3 regions of the Virgibacillus dakarensis genome follow, and region 1 is predicted to be linked to each of the others. Evidence: riboswitches for the same ligand, from Rfam matches in the RefSeq annotation. Region 1 holds a riboswitch; each other region holds the start of a gene.
What was found. A riboswitch is a leader RNA that binds a small molecule or an ion and turns the genes downstream of it on or off. The one in region 1 is predicted to bind S-adenosylmethionine.
Positions count from the first base shown of each region.

Region 2: it holds a riboswitch for S-adenosylmethionine, as region 1 does, so the genes downstream of both, CZ382_RS21200 (methionine ABC transporter ATP-binding protein) here and CZ382_RS03570 (phosphoadenylyl-sulfate reductase) in region 1, are expected to answer to the same signal.
Region 3: it holds a riboswitch for S-adenosylmethionine, as region 1 does, so the genes downstream of both, CZ382_RS17450 (5-methyltetrahydropteroyltriglutamate--homocysteine S-methyltransferase) here and CZ382_RS03570 (phosphoadenylyl-sulfate reductase) in region 1, are expected to answer to the same signal.

Region 1 covers NZ_LT732553.1:710,894-714,173, reverse strand. The annotation lists gene CZ382_RS03575 (assimilatory sulfite reductase (NADPH) flavoprotein subunit) at 1-803, opposite strand, end outside; gene CZ382_RS03570 (phosphoadenylyl-sulfate reductase) at 1,304-2,038, opposite strand; SAM riboswitch class I at 2,147-2,250, opposite strand; gene CZ382_RS23635 (hypothetical protein) at 2,348-2,506, shown strand; gene CZ382_RS03565 (Gfo/Idh/MocA family protein) at 2,549-3,280, opposite strand, start outside.
Region 2 covers NZ_LT732554.1:2,438,791-2,442,070, reverse strand. The annotation lists gene CZ382_RS21210 (MetQ/NlpA family ABC transporter substrate-binding protein) at 1-353, opposite strand, end outside; gene CZ382_RS21205 (methionine ABC transporter permease) at 369-1,037, opposite strand; gene CZ382_RS21200 (methionine ABC transporter ATP-binding protein) at 1,027-2,055, opposite strand; SAM riboswitch class I at 2,254-2,359, opposite strand; gene CZ382_RS21195 (thioredoxin family protein) at 2,446-2,763, opposite strand; gene CZ382_RS21190 (toprim domain-containing protein) at 2,774-3,127, opposite strand; gene gcvH (glycine cleavage system protein GcvH) at 3,259-3,280, opposite strand, start outside.
Region 3 covers NZ_LT732554.1:1,607,680-1,610,959, reverse strand. The annotation lists gene CZ382_RS17450 (5-methyltetrahydropteroyltriglutamate--homocysteine S-methyltransferase) at 259-1,368, opposite strand; SAM riboswitch class I at 1,558-1,661, opposite strand; gene CZ382_RS17445 (helix-turn-helix domain-containing protein) at 2,096-2,392, opposite strand; gene CZ382_RS17440 (hypothetical protein) at 2,524-2,859, opposite strand; gene CZ382_RS17435 (hypothetical protein) at 3,077-3,280, shown strand, end outside.

The sequences.
Region 1 (3,280 bases):
GATAATTCCAGATGACGTGTTTCCTTATTGGAGCCGCGACCATTAAGATTAAGATTTTCCAAGATCTCTGCTTTAAACGGATTGGTTCTGGAATAGGCTGGTAGATCAAGTTCTTGCGCATGAATCCCTGCTTGTTGGTTAAGCTGGTTATCCGGTTGCGAAACAGCTTCTTTCGCCTCGGATATTTTTTCTACTACACCATTGATCCATTCTTCCGCAGGTTCATCGAAATCGACATCACAATCGATCCGAGGATAAAGTCTTTCTCCCCCCAATTCTTCCAATCGTTTATCAAAATCCTTGCCGGTTTGACAGAAAAACTCATACGACTGGTCTCCCAGGGAAAGCACAGAAAATCGCAAATCCTTCAGTTTCGGGGCCCGCCTGCTATGCAAATATTCATAAAAGGAAATGGCATTATCTGGTGGATCTCCTTCCCCATGCGTAGCTGTTACAATCAGCAAATCCTGAACATCCTTTATTTTTTTCACTTTAAAATCATCTAACGCTGAACAGGTTGCCTTAAAGCCCTGTTCTTTAATCTTTTTGGTTAGCTCTTCCGCCAACGTCTGCCCATTACTTGTCTCGGATCCAAATAGGATTGTTACTTCCCTTAAAACAGGTTGAGCGGCATTTGTTGAGACTGCTTCCTGATTCGGCACAACTGTTCCTGCTTGTGCTTGGAAAGCCGCCAAGTATCCACTGAGCCAGGCCTTTTGTGTCTCTGTCAAGGATGGAAGAAGACGTTGCAATGTATCGATTTGTTCTTGACTAAACGGACTATTATTTACTTGTAATTCCAAAAGGTATCCACCTCACAAAGAAAATTTTGATCATTGTATTCCAGCATGCATCACGTTCATGAATCTACTCTTTTCGATTACCGTCACCCCTTTCGCCAGCAGATACCCCCCGAGTCCGTTGTTGCTCCCCAGGCATTCGTTTTTTTCATAAGATAAGAAAGTATATAAATTTAGGCTCTATTCTGCTCTCAGCAGAGTAAGCCACGTCCGGCTCCAGCGCTAAAGCTATAGTGGACTTCCCTCGCCTCCGTACGATAAGTCAACATCGACTCCCTTTGGTCGTCGTGTTTCCTTTATCTCCTACGGTAAGAATGTTCGGTTAAAACCGCCGCTTTGCGCGGCAACACCGAACCACCCTGCTTGGCAGGGCGCAGCATATACGCCGCTAATCGGGCGCTTGCGCCTTTGTTCTTTTTTAAACGTTATAAATATAATTAAACTAATCGTTTTACTCATATTTGAAAATAAACGTTTCCCTTGTCTGTTACGTATAAGGAAAGCTACTGTGCGCTATTCCCGGAAGTATGCAGACCACATTCTGTTTTATTGAATCCTTCCCATCTGCCAGCACGGGAATTACTGGAATCAATAACTTGGGAGGTACAAGGGATACAGCCAATACTTGGATAACCACGATCATGTAATTCATTGTATGCTAAGTTGTTTACGTTGATATATGTCCAAACATCTTCCCACGTCCAATGGATTAGCGGACAAACCTTAATGGACTTAAACCGGTCATCCTTATTTACAAAATCCGTATGTTTTCTACCGGCAGACTGTTCTCTGCGAAGACCCGATATCCAAGCGGGATAACCGTCCAGTACCTCTTCCAACGGTTTTATTTTCCGAATAAAACAACACTGGTCAGGGTTTCGCTTCCATAAAGCAGAACCATAAGCTGCTGCTTGTTCTTCCAAAGTTATATCCGGTTTTTTTAGTTGGATATTGAGATCAGGGTACTTTTCTTTTACCTTTTCAATCAGATCATAGGTTTCCTGAAAATGAATTCCCGTATCCAAAAAAACGATTTTTGCATCCTTTTTCACTTTGGAAATTAGATCGATTAATACAACTCCTTCTGCACCGAAGCTACAAGCGTAAACAACATTGTTTCCGTATGACTCGTAAGCCCATTCTACTACCGCAGATGCTCCTTTTGAGTCATCAACTGGATTAAAATTTTTAAAAGGATCACCCGGGAAATGATCATACGTAACCGAAAACTTTCCCATTAACCTTCCCTCCCGTAAAAATGATTGTTGAAAAGAAAGTAGCGTGTTCAACTAGAGCAAAAACCCCTTCTTACTGCATAAGAAGAGGGTTTTCGGGTACCTGTTCTCTTCTTATCTTCCAGACATGTAGCCTGCAGGATTTGGCACAGCGTTTCATGTAACCTGTTGCCGAAGTTTCATAGGGCCTTTCCCTCCACTTCTCTTGATAAGAAAACTCAAATCATACTATTTTGATAGGAATTGTATATTATATAAGAGCTTATGTCAATACTATTTACAAAAACAGGTCTTTAGACACAGAGGTTGGAAATGGCACGGAACAAACTTCTCGTCCCAGCAGCTAACTTATATACAGCATTAAAGCTGAAGTGCCCGACACTAGGTGAAGAGGGGACAGATTCCTTGTTCGAGTGGCGAATGAGTGTGTTCCATTATATCTGGTATGCAAAAAGAGCATTCCCAAACTGAGAGATGCTCTTCCTACATTTTATAGTACATGGATACTTTTTGTTATTGTTTATTTTTATACACTATTTTGTTTTCTTTTCTAGCTGCTTCGGTTATGGTGAGGATATCGCAGCTTAATTGTTTTAGTCTTTTATATTCTGCTTGGTTATTTGTTTTGATCATTTGGACGAAATGTTCGATTTCATAAAACATATCTTTTTCTTCATGCTTACTGGCAATCCGTTCTTTATGTCCGGAGTGAATATCAATGAACGCTATATTAGCAACCGTACCGATATCATCAATGGTAAACGTTCCTTGTTCCCCTTGAATTTCGGATGGATTATAGGAAGTGGAAATTTTAGAGCAAAAGATCGTACACGTGAAATCCGAATAGTTAAGTACAAGGGTGCCACTGCCATCCACACCTGTCCGAATTAGTACTGGCGCATAGGTAATCCGTTCTGGTTTTCCGAATAAGAAAATGGCTATTGCAATTGGATAGACACCTAAATCTACTAGCGCCCCACCTGAATAATGTAATGAAAATATATTGGGTTCTTCGCCATTTAAAACTGCATCATACCGGGAAGAATATTTCGCATAATTCAAGACAACATTCCTTAGTTGTCCAGCCTTTTCTATTCTTTCCTTTAGTACTAGCAGGTTTGGCATATGTACATTACGCATCGCTTCAACTAAAAATACACCATTTTTTTCAGCAATTTGATACGCTTTTTCCAATTCTGTTATATTGGAAAAAATGGGTTTCTCACAAATTACGTGCTTGTTATG
Region 2 (3,280 bases), on a different contig from region 1:
GAGTAAATCCCCATTGGTTCAATGTGGATGCCATCTATATAGTCCAAATCATATCCCGTATCCTTTACTGTTTGCTCCAAATATGGGGTGGTTTGAAAATAGTTGGCATCAAGATCACCATCTGCCAAGGCGTCGTTTGGTAATACATAATCCTGGTATTCCTCAATTTCAAGTGTGATTCCTTTTTCTTTCAGAAGTGGTTTTGCTTCTTCCAAAATTTCTGCATGCGGCACACTGGTTGCCCCAACTTTAATGGTTGTATTTTCATCGTCACCTTTGCTTTCATCAGACCCGCCACATGCTGCTATTACGAGTACCAACGATATAGATACAAATGCTAAAATCTTTTTCATGATGAACTCCCCTTTTTATCTTTTATCTAATTTATTGGAAATAAAGTCGCCAATAAACTGAAAAATAAATACGATTAAAACAATAACGACGGTACAAATAAAGACAATATCAAAATTACGCCGCTGAAATCCAAAGTAATAAGCATAATTCCCTAAACCACCAGCGCCAATGACACCAGCCATTGCTGTATAACCAATCAGTGCAATCGCCGTTACGGTCAGCCCTGAAACCAATGCGGGCATGGATTCAGGAAGTAACACCCGAAAAATAATCGTTCGTGTTTTGGCACCCATTGCTTTCGCCGCTTCCACCACACCTTTATCCACTTCCTTCAAAGCAATTTCCACAAGCCTTCCATAAAATGGGGCTGATCCGATAATCAATGCTGGTAAGGCAGCATTGGGGCCACGAATCGTACCAATTAAAAAGTCGGTAAATGGAAATAACAGTAAAATCAAGATGATAAACGGAATCGCTCGAAATATGTTTACGATTGCTGCGACAACAAGGTTAATTAATTTATTTTGCCAAATCCCACCCTTCGCAGTCAGGTATAATAGCAAACCGAGCAGGATCCCCAAGATTAACGTTCCAACGAGTGAAAGTATCGTCATATAAAACGTTTCATAGATTGCTCCCCAAAGGTCCTCAACATCCAAATTGGGAAATAAATCAGTTAACATCACGGATCACCTCCACTTCAACCGAGGTTTTGGTGATAAAGCCGATTGCCTTGTCCATTTCTTCTGTTTCTCCTTCTATTTGTACAAACAGCGTTCCATAGGCGCCAGCTTGCGTTTGGGTAATTTTTCCCTGTAAAACGTTAATATCAACCTTATATTTCTTCGCCACTTGACTAATCAGTGCCTGGTTTGCCGTTTCCCCGATAAAATGAAGGCGAACAATCTTTCCATGATCATAGGCATTAATCAAGTCCTGTATTCCTTCATTCTCATCCTGTGTACCCATTACCTGCTCAACAAATTTTTTCGTCACTTGCTGCTTTGGCCGTAAAAACACATCCAGCACGTCACCTTGTTCAACGATCTTTCCATTTTCCATTACGGCAACCTGCCGGCAAATTTTACGAATAACGTGCATTTCATGGGTAATTAAAATAATCGTCAGGCCCAGCTTTTTATTAATATCCACCAGCAAATCTAAAATCGCGTTGGTCGTTTCCGGGTCAAGTGCTGAGGTAGCCTCATCGCAAAGCAGCACTTTTGGATTGTTGGCAAGTGCTCTGGCAATCCCGACTCGCTGCTTTTGCCCGCCGCTCAGCTGTGACGGATAGGCATTTTCCCGTTCAGAAAGTCCAACCAAATCGATCAGCTCCCGAACCCGCCTCTCCCGTTCCGCTTTTGGCACTCCAGCAATTTCCAAAGGAAACGCAATATTATCCTTTACTGTCCGCGACCATAGCAAATTAAAATGCTGAAAAATCATCCCAATTTCCTGTCTCGCCAGCCGGAGCTGATTAGAATTCATGGCCGTAATGTCTTGATCATCTATAATAACCCGTCCGCTAGACGGCTCCTCTAACCGGTTAAGCAATCTGACAAACGTACTCTTACCGGCACCACTGTAGCCAATCACACCGAAAATCCCGCCTTCCTTAATTGCAAGTGTTAAGTCATCAACGGCAGTGATTTGCTTTTTATTGGATGTAAAAATTTTGCTTAATCCTTCAATTGAAATCACGAATAATCCTCCTTAGCAATAACTCGGCATCCGCCTTGCATTTTCAGAGGTCGGAAGCCAGAGGTCGGATTGGAAGAAATCGGCGAATTGCTGATTTCATTATCAAAACCTCTTACATATCTCTTATTATGCCCATTGAAACCAAAAACGCCTTTCTGCAAGAGAACAGAAAGACGTATCTATAAAAAGTCTCACGTCCCCTCATCTGTCAAAGGATTACTTTGCAGGAATTGGCACCTTTCAAATACACCTGAAGGTTGCCGCGGGTTCATAGGGCCAGTCCCTCCACCGCTCAAGATAAGAGATAAGTCGTATTTAATTTAAAAATGATAAGTAAAATACTAGCACTTACCGAAACACGTGTCAATGCAAAAAGTAATAGTCCGCTAATTATGAATTATTAGCGAACAACTCCGGTTTATATTTCAGCAAATAACTGTAAATGTTCCCGATCGAACGGAACGCATAAACGCTTTCTTTGATTTCCCCATCTTGTTTTATCAGCAGACATGGCACACTTTCGATTTTGTTATCTTGCATAAAATCGGGATGCAGTGCAGCATTCATTTCATAAAAAATGTCCTCATGATGCACCGCTTCAATTTTGTCCAGCATCGATCTTGCCAATGCACATGTACCGCAAAACGGGGTGTAAATATATAGTAAATAATGATCTCCAGTCAATGTTTCGTCTGTAATCTGTTGCAAAACTATCACCCTACACCAAAAATATCGGATTGACCGCGATTCGTTTGCTTACTAATACGGTTGCAAGGATTTGTTCAGGCGTCGTTGCTACTTCCCGATATTCACTGTTTACGTAAATATGCTCTGCATGGGGGAGCTCCCGTGCTAATTGTTTACGCAGCTTTATCCCTGATTCATCCTCATCAACTAAAATGAAGACATCCTTATTATCCAAATCATACGTATACAAAAGCTCATCAAACCGTTCCACACCGAGCGTGCCATTCGTACAAATTATTTCAACATCCTCCGTGATTACTTTTTTGATTTGCTTTTTATCGGTTAACCCCTCAACAATAATGACTTTGTCTGATTCATGTGTCATGATCCCACAGCACTCCTTACCAAATCAAGCAAAAAGCTGCTTACAACTATAATATGATGCGAATAAGGCTGACTCTACACCTTTTAATTGGAGTGCAAAGTCAGCCTCGAATGCGTTCTAATTTTATCTGATTAATCTTCCTGAATAACCTCT
Region 3 (3,280 bases), on a different contig from region 1:
AGTCATGTTCCATATGTTGATTGTTACATTTTGGCAGCATATCTATCCTTCATTTCTTAGCTCTCGTGTTTAAAATAAAAAACGGAACCTCCTAATAGGAAGTTCCTAATGAAAATCTTCTTATCTTTGGACATTTCAACGCTCACCAAGTTTAGGTTTAAGGCCATAACCCGGCTGCCAACCCAATTCCTCTGAATAAAATTTTTTGCTGACAAATCTGGTATTGCTTTCTTAGTCTTTAGTCGACTTGGCAAAATGTCAAAATCCCCAAACTTCATTCGCAATATCGGCAATAAATTTCAGCTTCTCCCACTGTTCCTCTTCTGTCAATTTATTTCCATGATGGGTAGAAGCAAATCCACATTGTGGGCTCAGGGCTAATTGCTCGAGCGGTACATATTGCGAAGCTTCCTTAATCCGCGCCTTAATTTTTTCTTTGTCTTCCAACTCACCAAATTTGGATGTGACAAGTCCAAGTACGACTTGAGCCCCTCCGTTTGGAATATATTCCAATGGTTTAAAATCACCTGAACGATCATCGTCATATTCCAGGAAGAATCCATTTACGTTTTCTTTGGCAAATAGTGTTGGGGCAATAAGTTCATAACTTCCGGCAAATGCCCAGTTAGATCGGTAGTTTCCACGACATAGATGGGTTGTCACATGCAAATCTACTGGTTTTCCTTCCAACACGCTGTTAACAACTCGCAGTGCCAAATCAATTAGCTGATCTCTGGAGTATTTACCGTCGTTGAACGGAATGTTTGGTGAAGAAAGTCCGGCAATATAAACATCATCAAACTGCAAGTATCGTACACCAGCTTCATAAAATGCCTTTATCGCATCCCGGTAGGTTTGGATAATATCATCTGCATATTCCTCGATGTCCGGATAGATAGTTTCAGCGCGGATGCCTTCGTTAAATAATTGGTTAGGGCTCGGGATTGTTTGCTTGGCAACTGCACGGCCTCCTACAATTTCATTAAACAGGATAAAGTCTTTGATAAACGGGTGATCTGGATTGAACGAAATCTTTCCTGTGTTTCGAACATTGTACCTTTCTGTTTCCTCATTGCCATGAAAAATGTAGCCCGTTTCAGGAACATAGCCTTCTACGCCGTTTAAATGTTCCAGGAAATCCGTATGCCAGAATCTGCGTCTGAACTCGCCATCGGTTACAGCTTTCAAGCCGACTTCAATCTGCTTGTCAACGATCCGCTTGATTTCCTTTGTTTCTACCTCACGTAGTTGTTCAACAGAGATGTTTCCTTCCTTGAATTCCTTTCTTGCCAGATGCAAATTTTCTGGACGGAGCAAGCTTCCGACATGATCAGCTTTAAATGGTGCTTTCGTTAATGTAATAGACATATTCTATTCCCTCTTTCCTCTTTTTTTATGTTCCTGGTTTAACGAACAACATGATTGCAGCAAAATTGGTTTTGATACTCCCCGCAACACCTCTCATTCCCTGCTAGATTACGAGGGGCCTTTGTATTGACAATCAAAAAACCCCCTTCCTGAAATAAGAAGAGGTTTCGTTACCATAGCTATTCGCTCCTCTTATCTTCAAGCATTACGCTTCTGGAATTGGCACAGTACTCTTTCTCGAGTCTGTTGCCGAGGCTTCAAAGGGCCAGTCCCTCCACCTCTCTGGATAAGAAAAAATTGCATATTGAAATTGTTATTATTTAAATTACATCTATCTGTTCTGAATGTCAAGAAAAAAATAAAAGTTTTATTTTTACCTTGAATTATGCATCCTTAATTTCGTACTTATAGACCTGTAACAATTACCGTTTTAGAATGGAGCCAAATTGAACAATACACAGTGGGAATTGATATAAGCCGTAAGAAGATTGACTAGGATGTATGTGCACAAAGCTCGTTAGCATAACTTACTTATCACCCCAATACGGTAAATACCAGAGAAGGTATGAAAGAGTTATTGGACTGGGGCGTGACCGGAATAGTTTACGAATGATCCGGATATGTTAAATGAGGCTTTGCGTGATCGGTGATTAAATAGGGAACGAAGCAAAATTGGTGCTTTGCTTCGTTTTTTATTAATTATGATCGGAGTGAAGTTCATCCTATACTATACCTGTATATATAAATTGTGGTTGTCACTGTTATTAGTTCCATCGATAATAAAGGGGGTATCCAAAGCTCTGGATAGTTGCAATAATGTTTCCACCCTAGGGCTAGTTAAACCAGCTTCAATTCTCCCTATTGTGGATTTGGGGACACCTGCCAAATCCGCAAGACCTTGCTGAGACAAGTTTAGGCTTTTACGTATTGTTTTAATTTGTACCGCTATACGTCCTTCCAGTTGCAGGGTTTGCACATGATTTTCTCCACGGATTTCAGAGTACTTTTTAAAAAAGTCGCTCATTTTAAGACCTCCTTACACTTAATAAAGATTCGGATCTAAAGCACAATATTTCTCATATGTTAATTCAGCAGGAACGATATCCCTTCGCTTAATTAAGCCATTGTATTGCTTGTCAAAGTAATAAAGCATGATTACCTTATGATAATTATGGATCGTATAAATAATCCGATGATTCCCAGCCCATCCGCCTTGTATACCCCACCTATAAAGGTTCCCATATATGGTGTTTTTATAAATATGTTTACAGATGGAGGTGTTTCGTCATCCATTGATTTTCCCCCGTCAAGTTCCTCTGGATAAGGATTGTGACTAATTATGGCAAGTTGCCGTGCATAAACATCTGCCAATTGGCACCAACCCCCAGGCTTACCCTTTATAACTTCTTGATCCGAATTGTATAAAATTTGCTTTTCAAATTCACTTACATTTCCTTCGTATATTATTTTAAATTTACCGGATTCACTCATTTTTTTATCCTTTATTATATTATTACCAATATGATAGCATTTATGCCATCAACATTCAATATTTTCTATAAAAAGTTTTGAAGGGCAGGAGGAGTTTTCTAACATAACTTTGATTGATATACTCCGACACTGTAACAATTACCAAAAATACGAGTAATAATCCCTCACCTTCCGCAATAAGATTCACTATCAAGTGCTTTTTATAGGGAGTGGTATCATGATCGAGCATGATTCGTTTATTACTGGGGAAACATTGGCCAAATATTATGATCTTAACAAGAAAAAGAAAGAAATCGAACAGGAAATGAACCAGCTAAAGAACCTGTTTCACACTTATTTTGATCAGCAAGTGGGCTCCGATGAAAAAGGGGAAATAAAAGATGGCGGTTACAAACTCCAACGGCAAATCCGCAAAAAGGAA